3 regions of the Marinagarivorans sp. genome follow, and region 1 is predicted to be linked to each of the others. Evidence: predicted binding sites of a transcription regulator. Region 1 holds the regulator's gene; each other region holds the start of a gene.
What was found. Region 1 encodes sigma-54, which starts transcription at its own class of promoters, with help from an activator protein. Its sites were predicted from a motif close to TGGCACANNNNTTGCNNT; they were not measured.

Region 1 (12,714 bases):
TCGCCTTACAAGAATTACTCGCCAGCATGCCAGTACCACCGAGCCTAGAAGAAATCGCCCACATGGGCGATGATCTCCCCGACCTACTCATAATGACCCAAGTCGGGCTTGCGCTCACGGTGCCCAACGGACACCCCGAAGTACTGAGCCGCTCACACTGGAGGAGTAGTCGCCAAGGAGGTATGGGCGCCGTACGCGAGGCTTGTGATGCGCTATTAATCGCACAAGACAAGTATCAAACCGTTATCGATTTCTATACAGGTTCCGGCGAGTGAAAAACTGGGTTTACATTTCACTGATTTGCGTGATTACAATGACCGTTGTTTTGCTGTGGGATAGCCGCCCAGAGCTCCTTAATCCCCTCGCAAAGGTAGAATCTCCTTTCGAGCGTTTTCCGTATGCCGTATTGCATGACGCTCGCACCAGTCATTTTGATGAAACCGGTAAACTCAGCTATGAGTTTGATGCCGTGACGCTCAAGCATTTTCGCGCCGATACACAAAGCACCTCCGACGAAGATTACATGCTTATTACTGCCCCTAAACTGACACTATATGGCGAACCAAACCCTTGGTTTGTCACCGCCAAGCAAGGGAAAATTATGGCCCACGGCGAAAAATTAACGCTATGGGATGACGTAGAAGTCTGGCAAACCGATAACAATGATACGACAATCACCACAAAGCTCAGCACCGAAAGTATCGATATATTCCCTCACCAAAAACGCATCAGTACTGATGCTCACGTTCACATCGAAAGCGCTAACGGCACCATTAATGCCGACGGACTCGAAGTTGATATGATTTCACAACGCATCAAGTTACTAGCCAACGTGCGAGGACAACATGAACCTATTCAGTAGAATTGTCGCAGCAGCTTTGCTATGCACCTGCGCCAACGCCATCGCACTGCAAAGTGATCGCAGCCAACCGATCACCATCGACGCCGATAGCGCAGAACGTGATGAGATAGCCGGCACCACAACCTACTCCGGAAAAGTAGAAATGGCGCAAGGCTCCATGCGCATCAACGCCGACGAAATTGTTATCTATAACACCAAAGACAAAGTCACGAAAATAATTGCAAAAGGTAAGCCTGCGGCCTATCAACAACAGCCCAGCGATAAAGCCGGCAAAGTCGTTGCTAAAGCCAACATCCTCGAATACCGCATCGATCAAGAAACGCTGCGTTTACTCGAAGGTGCATCACTTCAACAAGAAGGCACCAGCTTGTCCGGCACAACAATTGAGTACGATGTGCGAAAATCCGTTGTTAAAGCCGACAGCAACAACAAAGAGAGTGGCCGCGTACGCATGGTAATTCCTCCTAAGGCATTGCGCAGCGAAGTACCCGACAGCCCCTCAAAAGAAGAAGGCTCTCCAGATGACACATTCAGCACAGAGCCTGCACAAGTCGATAGTAATATAGACGTACCAACAACGCCCGAAGATCAAACCGCAGTAACAGGAATTGACAATGGCCACTCTTGAGGCAAAAAACCTCGCCAAAAGCTACGGTGCGCGGAAAATTGTTTTAGACGTATCCATGAGTGTAAACACCCATCAAATTGTGGGATTACTCGGGCCTAATGGCGCCGGTAAAACAACATGCTTTTACATGATTGCCGGTATAGTCCGCGCTGACCATGGGCAAGTTTTTATCGATGGGAAAGATGTCAGTCGTAAACCCATGCACGAACGCGCAAGACTCGGGCTGGGCTACCTCCCCCAAGAGGCCTCTGTCTTCAGGAAGTTAACCGTTACAGAGAACCTGCTGGCCATCTTAGAAACCCGCAAAGACCTCAAACGCAAAGACCGCATTAGCGAAGCCAATAAGCTTTTACAAGAATTTCATATCGAGCACATCAAAGATAGTCTGGGCATGGCCTTATCCGGCGGTGAGCGCCGCCGGGTTGAAATTGCCCGCTCCTTAGCAGCTGATCCCAAATTCATCCTGCTTGATGAACCTTTCGCCGGCGTAGACCCCATTTCAGTTTCCGACATTAAACAGATTGTGTCGCACCTCCGTGATCGCGGTATAGGCGTGCTGATTACCGACCACAATGTGCGCGAAACCCTGGATATTTGCGAACAGGCCTACATTGTGGGCGAAGGCCACATTATTGCTTCAGGGTCGCCAAACACCGTATTAGAAAACGAGAAAGTTAAAGAAGTCTACCTTGGGCAAGACTTCAAGCTCTAACTTACGATCTATTAGACGATTTGAGCGCTAGCACGCAACCGTTAGATTTTTTAGATATGGCCTGAAGTTTGCTTTTACTGGTCATTGCAGTACATCGCTGGGATGACTACAATCACATTAAGACGCTCTCAATGTGTGCAGCGCAAAAAACTTGATGGATTTACTCTTCGATGAAGCAATCTTTGCAACTCAAACTCGGCACTCAGCTGACCATGACGCCTCAGCTGCAACAGGCGATACGTCTATTGCAACTTTCGACACTCGATCTGCAAAACGAAATTCAAGAAGCCCTTGAAAACAACCCGATGTTGGAAGTCACAGAAGACAGTGGCGCCAGTGAGGGAAGTAAAGGGGTCGATGGCGAGCAGGCAAGTAATGCCCAGTCAGAATTACCCGCAGACGTTGAAACTCCCATAAAAGCCGCTGAAGTAAGCCCCGAGAACACCAACGAGGCCAACGAGGCAACAGCCAGCGATGACTGGAGCGAAAACATCCCTACCGACTTAGCCGTAGATACCAGCTGGGATGACCTCTACCAAAGTGGCCCCAGTGGTAGCGGGTTATCCCGTCCCGAAAATGAAGATTTCGACTACGACTCGCGCAATGCCAGCGCCGAAACCCTACAAGATCACTTAATGTGGCAACTTAATCTCACCCCCATGAGCGATACCGATCGTGAAATCGCCACGGCGGTTATTGATGCCGTAGAGCCTTCAGGCATGTTAAGCCAAACGATGGACGATATTTTTGAAGGTATGCAAAAAATATTTCCGGATCTAGAGGAAGACGAAGTCGCCGCCGTGCTTCGCCGCGTTCAACAGTTCGACCCGCCGGGCGTTGCCAGCCGAAATATCAGCGAGTGCCTGTATTTACAATTGCTGCAGTTGCCTGAATCGACGCCTGGTTTTGCTACGGCTAAAGCTTTAGTCGCCGACTACCTTCCGCTACTCGGCAGTCGCGACTTCAAACAATTAATGCGCAAGCTCAAGGTCAAAGAACCCGAGCTTCAATCCGCCATTGCGCTGATTCAAAGCCTAAACCCAAAGCCCGGCGACTTCATCAACGACTCCAGTACAGAATATGTTGTACCGGATGTGTTTGTCAGCAAAGTTAAGAATCGCTGGCAAGTTCAGCTTAACCCCGACATTGCACCCAAATTAAAAATTAATTCGGATTACGCATCCTTAGTAAAACGTGCCGACAGCAGCACTGACAACACCTATTTAAAAGATAACTTGCAAGAAGCTCGCTGGTTTCTAAAAAGCCTACAAAGCCGTAATGAGACACTCTTAAAAGTTGCGACGTGCATTGTCGAACGTCAGCAAGGGTTTCTGGAACATGGCGCTGAAGGCATGAAGCCCATGGTTTTACACGATGTCGCTGAAATGGTAGAAATGCACGAATCCACTATTTCTCGCGTCACCACCCAAAAATACATGCACACCCCACAGGGTATTTTTGAGCTGAAATACTTTTTCTCAAGCCATGTAGCAACAGAATCTGGTGGTGAATGCTCTTCCACGGCTATTCGCGCCATCATCAAAAAATTGATTGCCGCGGAAAACACAAGAAAACCCCTTAGCGACTCTAAAATTACAGAATTACTGGCCGATCAAGGCATCATGGTTGCTCGCCGGACGATTGCAAAATACCGCGAGTCATTACAAATTCCACCCTCGAATGAGCGCAAGCAACTAGTATAATAGTTGGCTTTTAATACGATAAGGCTGAGTTACCTATGCCACTAGAAAAAATGCTATCGGCTAACCGCGTATTATGCGGCACCGAATGCACCAGTAAGAAGCGCGCACTTGAAACGCTGGCCGATTTAATCACCAGTAGCGTACCTTCACTAAACGCCAATGATTTATTTCAGCAATTGATAACCCGAGAAAGACTCGGCTCAACAGGTATTGGTGAAGGTATTGCCATCCCTCACTGCCGATTTGCAACAGGGGGCGTTTCCGTTTGCGCAGTAATGACACTGCAAAACCCTATTGATTTTGATTCAATAGACAACACACCTGTCGACTTAATATTTGCAATGCTCGTTCCTGAAGATGCTGACAATGATCATTTACAAAATTTAGCCGCATTAGCAGAGGCACTACAAGGCAAAGGTTACGCTGAAGCCTTACGTAAAGCAGACAGCAACAATGCACTTTTCACAGCTGCGCTTGTGCCATTTAAAGAAAGTTAAGGCCAAAAGAAAACCCGTTGCAATACGACGTTTGCAATATAACGGTCGTAATAAAACCCTACACTGCAGACTCACAATACAATAATTCAGAACTGCAGTATCAACATTCATTTTTAGCGTCTTTACATTAGGAGATTACCATGCAATTTGTTGTTGTTAGCGGGCGTTCGGGCTCAGGCAAATCAACAGCGCTGCAGTTACTCGAAGACTGCGGCTACACCTGCATTGATAATCTCCCCGTCAGCTTACTTCCCGCACTGATCACGCAAATGAAAAACGCCGATAGCGGAAAATTACTTTTAGCTGTTGGGATTGATGCCCGCAATATTGGCGGAGACTTAAGCCGATACCCCAGTATTATCGAAGCCTGCCAACTCGAAGCCTCACAGTTCACAACCATATTTTTAGACGCCAGTAATACAATTTTACTCAAACGCTTTAGCGAAACACGCCGTAAACACCCATTATCCAATGACAAAACCGGCTTACAGCAAGCGATTAATAGTGAACGCGCCATTTTAGAGCCCGTTGCTGCATTAGCCGATATCACACTCGATACCAGCACCCTAACCCTGCACGAACTACGCAGCGTTATTCGCAAGAAAGTGGTCGGCGAAGATAGCAAAAGTGCCGCCCTGAGCTTTGAATCGTTTGGCTTTAAGTACGGCATGCCCGTAGACGCCGACTTTGTTTTTGATGTGCGCTGCCTACCGAACCCCTTTTGGAAACCCGAGCTGCGCGGTTTCACCGGGCTAGATGAACCCGTACAAACGTTCCTTGCCGAGCAACCTGAAGTCATGGCGATGGCCGACGACATTGCAGCCTTTTTATCCAAGTGGCTACCCTCCTTCCAGGCCAATAACCGCAGCTACCTCACTGTGGCCATCGGCTGTACAGGCGGTATGCACCGCTCTGTTTTTTTGACTGAGCACCTCACCAATGTGTTTAAAAACACCTATGGTAATGTACAGGTTCGCCACCGCCAACTAACCGGGCAAGCCCAACCCATTGCGCACTTGGTGGCCAAATAATGAGCGAACAAACAACAACTATCTGTAATAAATTAGGCCTGCACGCAAGGGCCGCCAGCAAACTCGCCAATACAGCCAATCAATTTGGCAGCAAAGTCACCGTCAGCTGTAACGGCAAAGCCATTGACGCCAAAAGCATTATGTCGCTAATGTTATTAGCCGCCTGCAAAGGCACAGAGATTACTGTAGCGGCTGATGGCAATGATGCCGACACAGCCGTAAACTCGGTTGTAGCACTAATTAACAACCGTTTTGACGAGGATGAATAACCCAAAAAAGCATTTAAGAAACGAGGATTAAAAAGAGCGTCGCCAATAAAGGCATCGCCTGCCAGTCTACTTTTGCGTAGCCATGCCGTGACCATCGAGCTGTAGTCAATGCCTAAGAGCAATAGCCATTCAAGTACCGAAAAACATTTCGGCCATATTCACAACCTACTCCAAAGCGGCACGCTAAAGCAGGTTAAGCACTCCCTGCGCGTGCTAACACCCGTTCAGCTAGCGCGCGTTATCGAATCTTCACCACCCCATACCCGTAGCGTGATATGGGAATTAATTGGTAAAACCGCACAAACAGAACTCATAGAAGAGCTCCCCGAAGATATTCAGGCGTTTTACCTCGCCCAGATGAATACCGAGGACTTGGTCGAGCTCACAGAAAGTCTTGAAACCGATGATATTGTCGACATCCTTCAAAACCTGCCGGATCAAATCACCCAGCAAGTTTTAGAAGCCATGAGTGATCAAGATCGCGATCGTGTAACAGCCGTTTTGGCCTACCCCGAGAATACTGCTGGCGGCCTAACCAACACCGACACCATCACCGTGCGCCCCAAGTTTACGCTCGATGTAGTTTTACGCTACCTGCGCCGGCACGATGAGTTACCGCCTTCAACAGATAGCCTAATTGTCGTTAACAAAAAAGATATGTACCTCGGGTTATTACCGCTGGCAACGCTACTGACCAAGCCTGGCGACACCACCGTACGCGAAGTCATGGTTACAGACGCCAACCCGATTTCTGCCGACCTCGATGAAAGCGATGTCGCTAAGCTGTTTGAACAAAACGATTGGGTCTCCGCGCCCGTAGTCGACGAGCAAGGCAAACTTATTGGCCGTATCACCATCGATGATGTGGTCGACGTAATCCGTGAAACGGCTGATCACTCATTTATGGGGGCAGCCGGCCTAGATGAAGAAGAAGACACCTTTGCAACCACAGCAAGAACAACACCGCGGCGCGCCCTGTGGCTAGGCATAAACCTGCTTACCGCCTTATTAGCGTCCAGCGTCATTAACTTATTTCAAGGCACCATTGATAAAGTCGTAGCCCTCGCCGTACTTATGCCGATTGTCGCGAGCATGGGTGGTGTCGCGGGCTCACAAACCCTCACGGTTGTTATTCGCGGGATGGCCCTAGGCCACATTAGCCGCAACAATTTAGGGTGGCTAATCAGCCGAGAAGTCCGCGTGGGTATTATCAACGGCCTGTTATGGGCACTGGTTATGGCCGCAATTGCAGGATTATGGTTTGGGGATTGGCGAATCTCGTTTATTATTGCCGCCGCAATGATCATCAACCTGATTACTGCCGCCGTAGCTGGCGCACTATTGCCCATCGGCTTAAAGGCCATGCGCATCGACCCCGCCCTTGCCGGCGGCGTTACATTAACGACCATTACCGATGTCGTTGGCTTTTTCGCCTTTTTAGGCCTAGCCACTTACTTTTACGCGTGATTAGCGCACCTCTTTTCAACACTAGCACCAAAAATAGGTTTGAGTTATGCAAGATAAACCCAAGCACGATACTGATTATGATGACGATATAGTCAGTAAAACGGCCATTAAAAAAGAATGTCTTGCGCTACAAGACCTTGGTGAAGCACTCACCGAACTAAAAGATGATTTACTCACGCGCATACCGCTCGAAGAAACACTTTACGATGCGATTGTCGAAACACGTAACATTCGCAAAAACGGCGCCAAAAAACGCCACATGCAATTTATTGGCAAACTAATGCGTGCCGCAGACCACGAAGCGATTCAAGCCGCTTATCAAGAAATAGAAGATGAGCAGCAAGGCGACGCGCGACGCTTACACATTGTTGAAGGCTGGCGCGACCGCCTACTCGACAGCAACGATGCAAATGCACTATCTGATTTTTATACAGAATTCCCCTTTGCCGACCGCCAACAAATTCGGCAATTTTGCAAAAATGCGCAAACAGATAAATTAAATAACAAGCCACCAACCAATGCGCGTAAGTTGTTTAAGTTGTTGCGAGAGACACTGAGGCAAACGCATTAGGACATAGGTCAGTAGGGTAACGCATCGGGGCTGGAGCCCCTTTTTAGACATTGCTTCCGTATAGGGATATACGTTATTAGGCTAATGCAGGAGGCAAGTATTATTGGATAAAGTATTTTTTCCTCGGCCCTTATTCGCTGTTGACCTGTCTGCTGCCCCCCCCTGCAGTACTTAAAGAACCGCCTAATACGGGTCTAACGCCAAATCAAAATAACGGTTGGCGTTGTGAAAGCAGACATCGGCAATTAAGCCACTCAGAAGCGGCCAATCATTGGGGGCTTCGCCAGCGGTAACCCAACCGCCTACCATCTCACACAAAATACGACGAAAATATTCGTGCCGGGTATAGGATAAAAAGCTGCGGCTGTCCGTCAGCATACCTACAAAATGGCTAAGCATGCCTAGTTGCGATAATTGGATTAACTGCCGTTGCATGCCGTCTTTTTGATCGTTAAACCACCAGCCTGAGCCAAACTGCACTTTACTCGCAATATTGGCCCCCTGAAAATTACCCGCCATTGTAGCCAGCACTTCGTTATCACTAGGATTAATACAATATAAAATGGTTTTGGGAAGTTCATCAGTTTTTTCCATCGCATTCAGTAAACCGGCAAGCGGCGCAGCAATAGGATGGTCCCCCATGGAATCAAAACCACTATTAGGCCCAACATTGCTTAAAGCTCGTGAATTATTATCTCGCTGCGCCCCCATATGCAACTGCAAAACCCAACCGCGCATTGCATACTGCTGACCTAAAAATACATTAACAGCTGTAAAAAACTGTGCTACTTCTAATTCGGTTAACGACTTTTCATTTAATCGTTTCGTTAAAATAGCATCTAATATTTGCTCGCTAACGGGCTCCGAAAAACGCATTATTTCAATACCGTGATCAGCAATCGTGCAACCGTGTTCCGCAAAATAATCCAACCGACTAGACAGTGCATCCAAGAGCTGATGAAATCGCATAATGGGCGAATTAACAACCTCGCCTAAACGCGCAATGTATTCCATAAAGCCGTCTAATTCTATTTTATAGGCACGATCAGGGCGAAAACTCGGCAGTACTTTTACACCAAAAGGGTTTTGCGAAATATGCTTGTGATGCTGCAGGCTGTGTATGGGGTCATCTGTTGTGCCCACCATTTTCACCCGCATCTTTGTCATAATACCTTGCGCTGAAAAATCCGGCTGCTTAAGCATCTCCTGCGTATCAGCCCAAACCTTACCTGCTGTAAACGGCCCAAAAACGGTATCTGTAATTCCAAAAGGCCTGCGTAACTCTAAATGCGCCCAGGTATACAACGGGTTGCCCAGGCATTGCGGCACAACCGCCGCCCAAGCATCATATTTTTCTCGTTCACTCGCCGCCCCAGTAATCAAGCGCTCTTGTACACCTGCCGCCCTAAGTGCACGCCATTTATAGTGATCGCCTTCCAACCAAATTTGAGCAATGTTGTCATAGCGACGATCTTCAGCAATTTCACTCGGTGGCAAGTGGCAATGATAATCAATAATGGGCAAAGCAACTGCTACATCATGATAAAGGCGACGCGACACGTCGTTCGTCAATAAAAAATTTTCACCAAAAAAAGTTGTCATATCACTCAAGCCAAAACATAAAAAGCAGCGTACACCATGGCGCTGCTTTAGGGATTAATTGTGAAAGTCCACTAATCAATATCAGTGGTAAAAAATAGCCTGCACATCTTCCCTTAATAATTTTATTGAGCGATCAATGCCCTCGATAAAATTAGGGAAGGCGATAAGTTCAAATTTAGCCAGCGCCGAATGCTGAACAAATGCTGCAACGCCTGCACAAGTATTTGCCGCTAACGCCAAAGGTATTAACTCAGATGCCAGAGGGTCGTCGATGATATAACTTGGCTGCGCTTGGCTGTCTTGTAAATATACAATCCAAGCCCCCAATCCAAGCGCCGTAATTTTAGGGAAATTACCTGCCTGCAAATTAATGCACGCCCCCTGCAGCCAACGCTGAGGAATCTTCTGCGAACCATCCATGGCAATTTGCCGAGTTTGATGCTGTAAACTAGCATTCGAAAAACGCTGCAATAAAGTACTTGCATACGCATCAAGATCAGCCCCATCAGGCATATGGAGTGTAGGCGCAGCCTCTTCCAGCATATAAGTTTTGATCAGCTTAACAAGTGCTTCGTCGGCCATACACTCTGCAACCGTTTTATAACCTGCCAAACAACCCAGATAGGCGATTAATGAATGACTGCCATTTAACATCCGTAGTTTCATTTCTTCCCACGGAGCGACATCCTTAACAAAGGCCGCACCTACCTTTGAAAAGTCTGGTCGTCCTTTGGTAAAGTTATCTTCAATAACCCATTGCGAAAAACTTTCGCAAGCAATGGGGGCGCTATCCCGCGGAACAGGCCAAGAAGCTTTAGCTTGCCCTAACAATGAATTTACAGTCGATACAGTTTCTTGAGTGGTGGCAGGAACTATTCGATCAACCATTGTTGAAGGGAAAGCTACATTGGCCGCTATCCAACCTGCAAGGAGCTGATCTTGCAGCGCCGCCAATTGGAGTACTGCACTGCGCGTCGAATGTCCGTTATGAGGCATATTGTCACAGCTCATTACCGTAAACGGAATTTGGTTGTTGTCATAACAGTAACGCAATCCAGCGACCAAAATACCTATCGCCGTTTTGGGTGTTTTGGGTTTGGCGATATCGTGTTTAACCTCTGCGCTATCTAATTTCAACTGTTGCTGGGATGCATCAAAGAAATAACCCTTTTCAGTAACGGTTAAACTCACAATATTAATAGCAGGATCTTTTAAGCGCTCCAACAAGCAGCTAACGTGGCCCGGCCCCGCATAAAGTACTTCACGTACACAGCTGACTTGCCGCAATATTATAGAATTGTCGGCGGCATACTCTGCCACAGTATATTGTTGTTGCTGGTCATTTAACTCATCTACAATCTGTGAGTTTGAGCGGATATTGGCAGCGCATATCCCGTAAGCCTCTTCTGTTGTATTTAAAAGTTTTTCTACATACACAGCCATGTGTGCGCGCACAAAGGCACCGAGCCCTATATGTACAATGCCCACAGGCAAATCAGCGGCCACGTATTGCGTAGGGGTTAAACTCAACCCTCTCTCTATGTTAATTGACATAATTTGCCTTCATTAAAAATTGCACAATAATTATCACCAATGCCACAAAGTGCCATCCTCTAAACGGTTAACCGGCAAGCATTTTCGCTGGTATGGATATTTGGCCGCGAGCTTTTCGTCGATATCGACGCCGTGCCCTGGCGTTTCTCCCGGCGTAAAATAGCCATCGTTAAACGCATAAGCATGAGAGAAGACTTCCTCTGTCACCTCTGCGTGCGCCATATGCTCTTGAATACCAAAATTGGGCACCCAATAATCGAAATGCAATGCAGCCCCCATACACACGGGCGATAAATCGGTAGCGCCATGACAACCCGTTTTAACATGGTAAAGCGAGGCTAAATCGGCAATACGGCGCAAATGTGTAATGCCGCCAGCGTGTACAACCGTAGAGCGAATATAATCAATTAATTGATTCTGTATTAACTCACGACAATCGTGAATACTGCTAAATACCTCACCTACGGCAATCGGCGTTGTTGTGTGCTGCCTAATTAATTTAAAACCTTCTTGGTTTTCGGCCGGCACAGGATCTTCCATCCAGAACAATTTATATTGTTCTATTTCTTTACCCAGCCGCGCCGCCTCAATGGGAGTAAGACGATGGTGTACGTCGTGCAGAATATGTAAGTCATCTCCCATTTGATCTCGCACTGCTTCGAACAACTTGGGCACGTGATTTAAGTATTTTTCTGTCGACCACATATGCTCTGCTGGTAAATCAGAATCTGCAGGTTCGTAACGAGCGCCGCCTGGGCCTTTTTTGCCCACACCATAAACATGATCTAAACCCGGCACACCACACTGTACGCGAATCGCTTTATAGCCCTCTTCCGACAACTGATGGACTTGCTCTAAGGTTTCACTAATGTCGGCACCGTTAGCATGGGCATAAACCATCACGCCGTCACGGCTACGGCCACCCAGCAATTGGTACAGAGGCATATTCGCCATCTTAGCTTTAATATCCCACAGTGCGGTATCTACCGCCGCTATGGCTGTCATATTCACTGCACCGCGACGCCAATAAATACCGCGATAAAAAAACTGCCAAATATCTTCAATACGCTGAGGGTCTTTACCGATTAACGTAGGACAAAGATAATCTTCCAAAAATGCCACAACTGCTTTTTCTCGACCATTTAAAGTCGCATCGCCAATACCGTATATACCCTCATCGGTGGTGATTTTTAATGTAACAAAATTACGACCTGGGCAACAAACAATCACTTTAGCTTCAACGATTTTCATCGTACAACTCCTAATCAAAATTTAGTATTGGTTGAGAGACAACTGTTAATAGTAATAGCGAAACCTTAAACAACGATTTTTTAAAACATTCGCGTTACAGTCTTAATTTAATTCTCACCCATTCAGCTGAAGAGTGATTTAATTTTCAGGCATCAGATTGTAGGCATACTTTGCTCTGATAAAATTGCACCTTCATGCTGAATCACTGATGCCGCCAAACTATGCCCTGCTTTCGCAGCCTTATGAATATCACCACCGGCCAGCCTACATGCTAAATAAGCGGCGCCGAAAGAGTCGCCAGCAGCAGTGGTATCAACCGGCGCCACAACACATTCGGCGTTAATTACAGCCCGCTCCAAACCACAAGCAACAACACAGGGCGCCCGCCCCTGTTTAATAACAATCTCGGGGATATCAAAAGACGCCAAGCGATCAATTACGGCATCAACCGTACTTGAGCCAAACAGCATCGCTTCATCATTAAGGGTTAAAAGGGCTATATCGGCTTGGTCTAGTATTTTTTCATAAACGTTGCGTGCAATAACAAGATCAGGCCACAATTTTGGT
Region 2 (5,479 bases), on a different contig from region 1:
CAATTCGCCTTTTGGGTACGTATGATTTCGAACTCACCTAAATAGTGACAAAATAATATTAAATAACAAAAAATATTGGGCGCTATTAAAATAGACTTCCCCTATCGACCCTTAAAATAAATAGTATCGCTGTGCCATGGGCAAAACTTCCGCCGGCTCGCAGGTTAACGTTTGTCCGTCAGCTTTTACTTCATAGGTTTGAGGGTCAACCTCCATTACCGGCTGATAATTATTTAAAACCATATCGGACTTTTTAATGTTACGGCAATTTTTCACGGCGCTTAAGGGCCGCTCTAAACCAAAGGTTTTAGCAATACCCGCAGCTATACCCGCTTGCGATACAAACGTTACCGATGTTTGAATACACGCTTTACCATATGCACCAAACATTGGGCGGTAGTGCACAGGCTGCGGAGTAGGGATTGAAGCATTAGGGTCGCCCATTGGCGCCATCGCAATGGAACCGCCTTTAATAATTAAAGAAGGCTTTGTACCAAAAAATGCCGGTTTCCATAAAACCAAATCGGCGAGTTTGCCAACTTCAATCGAACCCACCTCATGGCTAATACCGTGGGCAATAGCGGGGTTTATCGTGTATTTAGCGATGTAACGTTTCGCACGAAAATTATCGTGTCCGGCATCTTTACCATCGACCATATCTTCGGGTAAAGGGCCGCGCTGTACGCGCATTTTATGTGCGGTTTGCCAGGTGCGTGTTACCACCTCACCAACGCGTCCCATTGCTTGCGAATCGGAAGAGATCATCGAAAAAGCGCCTAAATCATGCAGTATATCTTCGGCAGCAATGGTTTCTTTGCGAATGCGTGAATCGGCAAAAGCCACATCTTCAGGAATGCTGGGATCAAGGTGGTGGCACACCATTAACATATCGAGATGCTCGTCGACGGTATTAATTGTGTAAGGCCGTGTAGGGTTTGTTGAGGAGGGTAAAACATTATCCAAACCACAGGCTTTAATAATGTCGGGAGCATGGCCACCACCCGCACCTTCGGTATGGTAAGTATGAATAGTGCGGCCTTTAAAGGCTGCGATAGTGTCTTCCACAAAGCCCGACTCATTAAGCGTATCGGTGTGAATCGCTACCTGTAAATCATATTTTTCAGCCACACTTAAACAGCAGTCGATAGAAGCTGGCGTGGTGCCCCAGTCTTCGTGCAATTTAAGCCCAATAACACCGGCTTTAACTTGTTCTTCCAAGGCTTCGGGCAAGCTTGCATTACCCTTACCTAAAAAGCCTAAATTCATCGGGAATGATTCTGCTGCTTGCAGCATTTTCCCAATATGCCAAGGTCCGGGTGTGCAGGTTGTCGCATTCGTTCCCGTCGCAGGGCCAGTACCGCCACCAATCATTGTGGTTATACCGCTCACTAAGGCTTCTTCTATTTGCTGCGGGCAAATAAAGTGAATATGCGCATCAATACCACCAGCCGTTACAATATTACCTTCGCCGGCAATCACCTCTGTACCGGGGCCAACCTCAATAGTAATACCCGGCTGAATATCCGGGTTGCCGGCCTTACCTATCGCAGCAATACGACCATTTTTAATCCCGATATCGGCTTTAACTATTCCCCAATGATCTAAAATTAGAGCATTAGTAATCACCGTATCGGGCGTATCATAGCAGCTCGCTTGGCTTTGCCCCATGCCATCACGAATCACTTTACCGCCACCAAATTTAACTTCTTCGCCATAAATAGTGTGATCTTTTTCGACCTGAATCCAAAGTTCTGTATCCGCTAAACGCACTTTATCGCCAACGGTTGGGCCAAACATTTCAGCGTAGGCGCGTTTATCCATAGTCTGCGAAGAGGTTTTTTTATCACTCATGTTAAATCCCCCATAATGTCGCCACGAAAACCATACACTTTTCGCCGCCCCGCTAAAGCCACTAGCTCTATGGTGCGGTCTTGGCCGGGTTCAAACCGCACAGCAGTACCCGCCGCAATATTCAAACGATAACCTTTTGTTTTTTCACGATCAAAAATCAGCGCGGGATTAGCTTCATAAAAATGATAATGGCTACCCACCTGAACAGGACGGTCGCCAGTATTGGCAACGGATAGACTAATAACAACACGCCCTTCATTTAACGGAATTACCCCGTCAGCTATTTTATACTCACCAGGAATCATATCTTTGCTCCGTTTGCTGGGGCTAAACTATTGGGTTATGGACAGTGACTAATTTGGTACCGTCGGGGAATGTCGCTTCCACCTGCACCTCCTGAACCATATGCTCAATACCCTCCATAACATCATCCACCGTTAATAACGTTCGGCCAAAAGACATTAATTCGGCAACCGTTCTACCGTCACGCGCGCCTTCCATAATCTCAAAGCTAATTAAAGCAACGGCTTCGGGATAATTTAGCTTTAGGCCACGCGCTTTACGTCTTTCAGCCAACTGCGCAGCGCTGAATAACAATAATTTGTCTTTTTCTCTTGGGGTAAGCTCCATTGGAGGCCTCTAAATAATAAGTCTTTTAAAATGTAATAAATTGAATGGCTGCTTTAGCCTGCTATTTTTACGTTGCCCAAATTCGCGGTGAAATTGCTTTTTTACCGATAAGTTCGCCGCGTAACGCATGCCACAAATACTCAAAGCCTAAGCGGCATTGACTTGCCGAATCGCCTAAATAACGCGCAATACACAGTTCGCCTTTTTGCGTAATACCCCAGCGGCCTTCAAATTGTTGCTGTAGCGTATCCATCAAGGCTTGCCGCTGCTCACGCGTTGTCGCTAGCGTTAGCACAAAAGTCCCCATGCTATTTGCACCGCCAAGACCCCACACACTTTTTTGCAGTGCGCTATCGCCATCAACAACATTGCGTTCAAATAACAATGGAATGCCATCGCGGGTAATTCGAATCGATTGCAAACAATGCCCAGTATCAAACGCTAGATGGCTAGCGGGCCGGCCAAAACACACCACATCCCATAACGCCAATTTGCCGCCAGCCGTTAAGTTGGCTTCCGTATGCAACTGTGTATTCGCACCACTAAAAACAATGGTTTCTTGCGGCAGCCATTCTAAGCACGCACCGTCTTCAACCGATAATTCAACGGTTTGTCGTTGCTCTTCTATAGCATTATCCACACCGTAAACTTTACCGGCCGATGGCGTTGTTATTAACGCGTGCGCACCACTATGTACCCTGGCCTCTATGCGCAGCTCATCCCCTAGCACCAAACCACCGGGCGGATGAATTAAATACGTGTGGCAGCATGTAGGCTCTGGGTAGAACGGTTTAAGGACACGCAGTGGACCGAAGTGAGTATTACCCACAATTCGAGTCTTCTCGCCTCTTAGCGCAAAATCCAGCGCCAAACGAGCTTGCCAAGATCGAGGTAAAGGCATTTTTTGCGCAGTCATAACGTTCCGATTAACAAAAGTTAACACCTATCTAATCAAGATTTGTACCAGTCATGAATCGCGATGCTTTGGGCATAGAAGTAAAGTTAGCGCACCAATAATGCACAAATAGAATTACAGTGCCGTATCGCGCACCATTTTAAGACACTCCTAAATATCGAGCCCCCTTACATCACTAGTAGTATTCAACGGACTAGATTATGTTAGGGATCCATCACCCAAACTCAAAAGACAGGCAGCGACCATGAGAAAACTCTGGGTTTATATACTCACACTATTAAGCTCGGTAGGCTTGTCGGTCGCGGCCCACGCTGATTGCGTTATTCTTTTACATGGGCTTGCACGCAGTAGTCATGCAATGAATAAACTCGAGACCAACCTTGCGCAACACTATCAAGTCATCAATGTTGACTACCCTTCAAGAGAGCATCCGATAGAAGCATTGGCCGTTATCGCTATTGAGCCCGCACTGCTACAGTGCAGCGATACAACCGTGCACTTTGTTACTCATTCTATGGGTGGCATCATTATTCGCCAATATTTAGCTCATCACACTATTTCACAGCTGGGTCGTATCGTAATGCTTGGGCCACCGAATCAAGGCAGCGAAGTCATAGACACCCTTGATCACTGGCCTAGCCTTGAGTGGCTTAATGGTCCGGCAGGCAAACAATTGGGAACAAGCGCTAATAGCATCCCGTTGATGCTGGGTGAAATCACTGCGGAGGTCGGTATTATTGCGGGGGATCGCTCTATCAACCTTATTTTATCGGCCATTATTCCAGGCCCCGATGATGGCAAAGTCGCAGTTGAGCGCACTAAACTTAACAGCATGAAAGACCATATAACGCTGCATGTCACACACCCATTCATGATGAAAAACAAGGCGGTTATTCAGCAAGTAAACCATTTTTTGCAATACGGTAAATTTGATCGCAACAACAACAACAACAACCCAACAACGGATTAAACAATGTATCTCGATATAGCATTTATTGCAGGATGCACGCTTATTTTTGGCTGTATCGCCGGTTTAATCGAGCGCTCATGGATCAGTGGGCCTTTAATTTTTATGGCGATTGGGTATTTTTTTGGACCTAATGTTTTCGGTATTTTTTCGTTCAATGCCGATATAGAAGTCATTAAAACACTCGCCGAAATAACCCTCGCTATCGTGTTATTTAACGATGCCGCAAGCATCGGTTTAAAACCCCTAAGCAAGCACCCGCTAGTGCCAACAAGAACCCTACTGGCCGGCCTCCCTATGACTTTAGCCCTTGGGGCTTTAATCGCGGTTTTAATATTTCCTGAATTCACATGGGTGCACGCCGTATTACTCAGTATTATTCTCGCCCCTACCGACGCAGCTTTGGGTTTAGCCGTCATAAAAAACCACGCAGTACCCCAAGTAATTCGTCGTGGACTTAATGCCGAGAGCGGCCTGAACGATGGTATTTGCGTTCCTTTTTTATTAGTCTTTTTGGCGTTAGCACAAGGGACTGGGCCCGATCAATCCTTAGGCCACTTTCTACTGGTTACTATTGTTAAAGAAGTTGGAATTGGTTTTGTTGTGGGTGTTTGCATGAGTGCCGCAGGCTGGCTGCTGTGCCGGCACGCGATAAAAGCCCGCTGGATATCCAAACGCTGGATACTCGTCCCCACCATATCCCTTGCTGTAATGACTTTTGGACTAGCGCAGTATTTAGGCGGCAGCGGTTTTATTGCGGCTTTTTGTGGTGGATTATTTTTTGGCGAGAAACTGCACGGTGCTTACAACGAAGAACTCGCAGAGTCCGAAATTAATGGTGAAATATTTTCGCTGCTAACATGGCTTTTATTTGGAACCTTAATGGTAGACATCGTTAGGGACGTTGTCTGGCAAGAACTACTTTATGCCGCCTTAAGCTTAACGGTTATTCGTATGTTACCGGTCTTTATTAGCCTTACCGGCACCCCCTTATCAACCGAGAAAAAACTCTTTGTAGGGTGGTTTGGCCCCCGCGGGCTCGCCAGTATTGTATTCATTATTATGCTAATGCAAAGCGACCTAGAGCACAGCGCCACTATAATCAACACCGCCAC
Region 3 (5,479 bases), on a different contig from region 1:
CTGCGTTATTTTTAGAGCTTCCGCCGAGTTGAACTTGGTAGAACTCCTCGCCTTTTTTATCAACGCCTAAAATGCCGATGTGCCCGATGTGGTGGTGCCCGCAGGCATTCATGCAGCCTGAGATGTTCAGGTCGAGCGGGCCTAGATCGTAAAGGTAGTCGAGGTCGTCAAATTCACGCTGCAAGGCTTCGGCAACAGGAATGGATTTCGCGTTGGCAAGTGAGCAAAAGTCACCACCGGGGCAGCAGATCATATCTGTCAGTGTGCCTACGTTGGGTGTGGCAAAGCCGTTGTCGCAAAGTTTTTGCCAAATTTCGAACAGCTTGCTGGCTCTAACGTCGCCGAGCACCATGTTTTGAAGGTGGGTTGCTCGAATCTCGCCAAGCGAATATTCATCGGCAAGGTTTGCGATGGCATCCAGTTGTGAGTCTGTGATGTCGCCGGGCGCAATGCCTGTAGGTTTAAGCGATAGCGTTATGGCGCGATAGCCAGGAATGCGGTGACCGTGAACATTGTGGCTAAGCCAGTGGCCAAAGGCTGCGTTTTCTGATCGCAGCTTGTTTATCTCGGCAGTTTCGGCGATGTCGTCAAGTTGGGCGTAGTCGGGCTCGGTGAAAAAGCTTTTTGCGCGCTTAATTTCTTTGTCGGTTAAGCGTGTTGGGCTGTCTTGCAGTTTTTTCCAAGAGTCCTCAACAGCTTGTGCGAAGGCCTCTACGCCCATGGCGTTAACAAGAATTTTAATGCGCGCTTTGTATTTGTTGTCTCGGCGGCCGTTTAGGTTGTACACCCTTAATATGGCTTCGAGGTAGGTCAGTAGATCGTGTTCGGGCAGAAATTCGCGAATGACTTTTCCGATGACGGGTGTTCGGCCAAGGCCACCGCCGACTAGGACTGTAAAGCCTGTTTCGCCTTCGCTATTTTGAACTAATTGCAGTCCAATATCATGAAAGCGAATGGCTGCGCGATCTTCTTCGGTGCCAGAAACTGCGATTTTAAATTTCCTTGGCAGGAAGGCGTATTCTGGATGAAATGTTGACCACTGGCGGATAATTTCGCAATACGGGCGCGGATCGATCAGCTCATCAGGGGCAATACCGGCGAAATGATCGGTGGTGGTGTTGCGAATACAGTTGCCGCTGGTTTGTACTGCGTGCATCTCAACGGAAGCAAGCTCTTCTAGGATGTTGGGAACTTCCTCGAGGAGTGGCCAGTTGAGCTGGATGTTTTGGCTCGTGGTTATATGCACATAGCCTTTGTCGTAGTGACGGCTGATGTGAGCAAGTTTACGTAATTGCCTGCTATTGAGAAGGCCGTAAGGCACCGCAATGCGCAGCATGGGGGCCAGGCGTTGAACGTAAAGGCCGTTTTGCAAGCGCAACGGTAAGAATTGCTCGGGGGGCAGTGTGCCCTCTAGGAAGCGCTCGGTTTGGCCTCGAAATTGCGCCACGCGCTCTAAGATCAGCTGTCGATCATGTTCGTCGTAAACGTACATGGGGTTTGGTTACCTTTTCCGGGTCTGTCGATAGGGGGAAGCTTGGCGCTGCTGGGTATGCTTGGGGGAGTCCTAAGCAAGTTGCATTTATAGGTGGGTAAACCATTTAGCGGAACGGCTTGTAGTCTAAAAGCGTCGCCGGCTAAAGAGGTTGTTTAACCTAGCGCGTAAGCGGATACGAAGCATACAGTAAAATAGTGGCCCCCGCGAGTGACCTATACCGCCTTTAGCTTGGGGTAAGTGGCCAATGAGAGGCATCGTAGAGGGCCGCTTTTAGTTGTAGCTGGCCAATGTGTTGTCATTGCTAGAAAGTTTGTTATTTGCGATAACGTCTTTTGCTGCGCGGTATTGAGTGTTGGCGTCACTTAATTCACCAATACAGCGGCGGCGCTGCTCGTAGGTGCCGATAGCACAAGATTCGCGTAGCTCGCGATATTCTTGAATCACGTTAAAGGCCTCTGCAAGCTCCATGCTTTGGTTGGCATTATCGTTTGTGCCGGCATTGGCAATCATTGCCAAAGGGCTAGCGCACAAAGCGAAATATAAGGAGGGAAGAGTCTTTTTCATGCTGGTACCCAAAGGTGTATAAGGACGTTACTGCTCGGTCGGCATTCTAACAACTCTAAAGTGTGTATAAAAGAAACATCTTAGATTTAACTTGTCTTTTTTTACCTTTTTTTAGTCTTTTTGATTATTAAGGCGCCATTGAGTGTTACTGCATACATTATTGTCTTCTTTTTTTGCTTGGGTTGGGGGCCGTCGAATTGGTTGGGATGATTGTTCGCGTGAATCTAGGTAACAGTCTTGGATTACTAGATGTGAGGGGGGTGGCTTTGAGCGGAAAAGTCATTGCGGTGGCCATTGGGTTTTGTGTGTGATTAGTTTCTGGCCTGCTTTGTGCTGTTGTGTGTAGTAAGGGTAAAAACGCCAAACCTTTGGCAGGGTAGAACCATGACTGACCGTGTTGACATTAATCGTTTATTGACCGAAATGCGCTCCATTAAATCGCAAACGCAAGCTTTCGGCGGCATGGAGGGTGTTAATGGTATTCGGCAGGGTGGTGTTAACCCTGTCGAGAATAAAAACCGTGTGGAATTCGGCGATGTGTTCAGTCAAGCCATTAATAAGGTGAATAGTATTCAGAAGGAATCCGGTGCGGCTTCTAAGGCTTATATACAAGGGGATCCGAACGTGAATATCAGTGATGTCATGATCGCCTCGCAAAAATCCAGTGTCGCTTTTCAGGCAGCGACCCAAGTCCGAAATAAGCTCGTAGAGGCTTATAAAGACGTCATGAATATGCCAATTTAATGGTGTGAGGTAGCGTTAAATGGCAACGGCAACCGGCGAGACAGTACAAGTTAAATCCAGCGGCGTTAAAAGCGATTTAATTGAGGGTTTTAATAATCTTAATTTAGTGCGACAGGCTGGTTTGATGGTGGGCATTGCCGCCAGCGTGGCCATTGGTTTTGCTGTTGTGCTGTGGACGCAAGGTGATGATTACAAGCCTTTGTACGGTAGCTTAGATCGACTGGATAGCAGCGAAGTTGGTGAGGTGCTGGATTTTAATGAGATCGCTTATAAGGTCGACCCTAAAACCGGCACGTTATTGGTCTCGGCCGATAAGATTCATCAGGCGCGTTTAAAGTTGGCCGAGCGCGGTATTCCCGGTAATCAATCTGTGGGTTTTGAATTGTTGGATCAAGAGCAACCTCTTGGTACCAGTCAGTTTATGGAGTCTGCACGCTATAAACGAAGCCTTGAAGGCGAGCTTTCTCGCACCATCTCCAGTATTAACTCTATTCGCGGCGCAAGAGTCCATTTGGCTATTCCTAAGGCTTCTGTTTTTGTTCGCGATGGCCGTGAGCCATCGGCATCCGTATTTTTAGATCTATTCCCCGGTCGCAACATTGAAAATCGTCAGGTGCAGGGTATTGCCAATCTAGTCGCTTCAAGTATTCCTGAATTGAAAATCGAAAATGTCACGGTTGTAGATCAAAAGGGGAACTTGTTATCTGTTGGGGTGGAGGACGAAAGGCTTGTTATTGCTGCTCAGCATTTGGATTACACCAAAAAAGTTGAGAACGATATTATTTTGCGCGTGCGCAGGTTGCTAACCCCGATTATTGGTGATGGTAATTTTAAAACTGAGATAGCGGCAGATTTAGATTTTACAGAAATTGAGCAGGCCGAGGAATCGTTCAACCCCGATTTACCGGCTATACGCAGCGAGCAAACGGTAGAGGAGGTACGCAAAGGTGCTGGCGGGCCAATGGGGATTCCTGGTGCGCTAACCAATCAGCCGCCGGATGGCGGTACGGCACCGGAAGTGGCTAACGGTAAAGATGGTGGTGGCGCGGCTAGTCCGTCAAATTCCCGTAAACAAGCAGTGCGAAATTACGAACTCGATCGTACGGTGAGCTATACCAAACACGAAAAAGGTCGCGTGCGTCGATTGTCGGTGGCGGTAGTGATTGATGACAAAATGCAACCAAACCCCGAAACCGGTGAGCTGGTGCGTACGCGATGGACCGAGGACGAGTTAGAGCGTGTTGCGATTTTAGTGCGCGATGCGGTGGGATTTTCGGCGGCGCGGGGGGATAGCGTCAATATTCTGAATGAGTCTTTTGTGGCCGGTATGGATGCCATGGATTACTCCATTCAATGGTATCAAACCGCGTGGTTCAAAACGCTCGCTAAACAATTGGCCGGAGTCTTTATTATCGGCCTTCTTATTATTGGCCTATTACGCCCTGTGCTGAAAAGTTTGGCACAGTCGGGTTTGAAGGCGCGAGCCGATGATGAGGCTAAAGAGTTGGCCGCACTGCAGGCGGCGGGTGTCGATTCTTTTGATTCGCTGAGTGATGAAACGGTCACGCTGACAGGTGGTGATGCGATGGCGTTGCCAAGCCCAGAAGAAAGCTATGAGCAACAACTTAATTCTGTGAAGGGGTTGGTGGCAGAAGATCCTGGTCGGGTTGCTCAGGTGATTAAACGCTGGATTAACGAAGAATAATGCCGAGGATTAATAATGCCACCTAAAGCGCCAGAAGAGGCCAAAAAAGTTAATCTGCCGAAACTGGATCAGGCGGCTATTTTATTAATGTCGCTGGGTGAGACGACCGCAGCGGAAGTCCTGAAGCATATGGGGCCTAAAGAGGTTCAGCGTTTAGGGACGGCCATGAGCCAGCTAAAAAACGTGCAGCAATATGAGGTAGAGGTTGTTATTGCGAACTTTATGGATGAGGTGCGAACGCAAACAGGTTTGGGGATGGGCTCAGATGTGTACATCCGCAATATGCTGGTGACGGCGCTGGGTTCGGATAAAGCGAGCGGGTTAATTGACCGTATTTTAATGGGCGGTAATACCACGGGTTTAGATACGCTCAAGTGGATGGAGGCGCGCTCTATTGCCGATATTATTCGCAACGAGCATCCGCAAATTCAAGCCATTGTTATGGCGTATTTGGATGCCGATCAGTCGGCCGAAATATTGGCGTATTTTCCTGAAAAGGTTCGGCTAGATGTAATGATGCGCGTCGCTTCATTGGATACCGTGCAGCCCAGTGCGCTGCAGGAGCTTAACGATATCCTCGAGAAGCAATTCTCTGGTAATGCCGGCTCGCAAACGAAAGATATTGGTGGCTACAAAACGGCCGCAGAAATTGTTAATAATTTGGATAGTGCTATGTCCAACGAATTAATGGAGTCCATTAAAGAGGTGGATGAAGACATGGGTACGCAAATAGCTGATCTCATGTTTGTTTTCGAAAATTTAAAAGATGTCGACGATCGCGGTATTCAAGCCATCTTGCGCGAAGTTTCTTCCGAGTTATTAATTACCGCATTAAAAGGTGCAGACGAAGATCTACAGGATAAGGTGTTTGGCAATATGTCTAAGCGAGCGGCTGAGCTTATGCGTGATGACTTAGAGGCCAAAGGGCCTGTTAAATTATCAGAAGTAGAAACGGCGCAGCGAGAAATTTT

Region 2: a site for sigma-54 is predicted at 3,430-3,447, ahead of AC3A8L_RS19260 (urease accessory protein UreD). Genes of this name have one in related genera too.
Region 3: a site for sigma-54 is predicted at 2,379-2,396, ahead of fliE (flagellar hook-basal body complex protein FliE). Genes of this name have one in related genera too.

What each region holds. Positions count from the first base shown of each region.
Region 1 is NZ_CEXWTU010000005.1:9,790-22,503, forward strand. It holds gene AC3A8L_RS01275 (KdsC family phosphatase) at 1-275, shown strand, start outside; gene lptC (LPS export ABC transporter periplasmic protein LptC) at 272-862, shown strand; gene lptA (lipopolysaccharide transport periplasmic protein LptA) at 846-1,490, shown strand; gene lptB (LPS export ABC transporter ATP-binding protein) at 1,477-2,202, shown strand; gene AC3A8L_RS01295 (RNA polymerase factor sigma-54) at 2,373-3,905, shown strand; gene AC3A8L_RS01300 (PTS sugar transporter subunit IIA) at 3,941-4,402, shown strand; gene rapZ (RNase adapter RapZ) at 4,543-5,433, shown strand; gene AC3A8L_RS01310 (HPr family phosphocarrier protein) at 5,433-5,702, shown strand; gene mgtE (magnesium transporter) at 5,811-7,169, shown strand; gene yjgA (ribosome biogenesis factor YjgA) at 7,216-7,740, shown strand; gene uxaC (glucuronate isomerase) at 7,924-9,342, opposite strand; gene AC3A8L_RS01330 (mannitol dehydrogenase family protein) at 9,424-10,896, opposite strand; gene manD (D-mannonate dehydratase ManD) at 10,930-12,147, opposite strand; gene AC3A8L_RS01340 (sugar kinase) at 12,300-12,714, opposite strand, start outside.
Region 2 is NZ_CEXWTU010000276.1:60-5,538, forward strand. It holds gene ureC (urease subunit alpha) at 112-1,821, opposite strand; gene AC3A8L_RS19250 (urease subunit beta) at 1,848-2,156, opposite strand; gene ureA (urease subunit gamma) at 2,179-2,481, opposite strand; gene AC3A8L_RS19260 (urease accessory protein UreD) at 2,549-3,397, opposite strand; gene AC3A8L_RS19265 (esterase/lipase family protein) at 3,642-4,367, shown strand; gene AC3A8L_RS19270 (cation:proton antiporter) at 4,371-5,479, shown strand, end outside.
Region 3 is NZ_CEXWTU010000206.1:1,063-6,541, reverse strand. It holds gene AC3A8L_RS17140 (nitrite/sulfite reductase) at 1-1,492, opposite strand, end outside; gene AC3A8L_RS17135 (hypothetical protein) at 1,766-2,059, opposite strand; gene fliE (flagellar hook-basal body complex protein FliE) at 2,444-2,803, shown strand; gene fliF (flagellar basal-body MS-ring/collar protein FliF) at 2,823-4,508, shown strand; gene fliG (flagellar motor switch protein FliG) at 4,524-5,479, shown strand, end outside.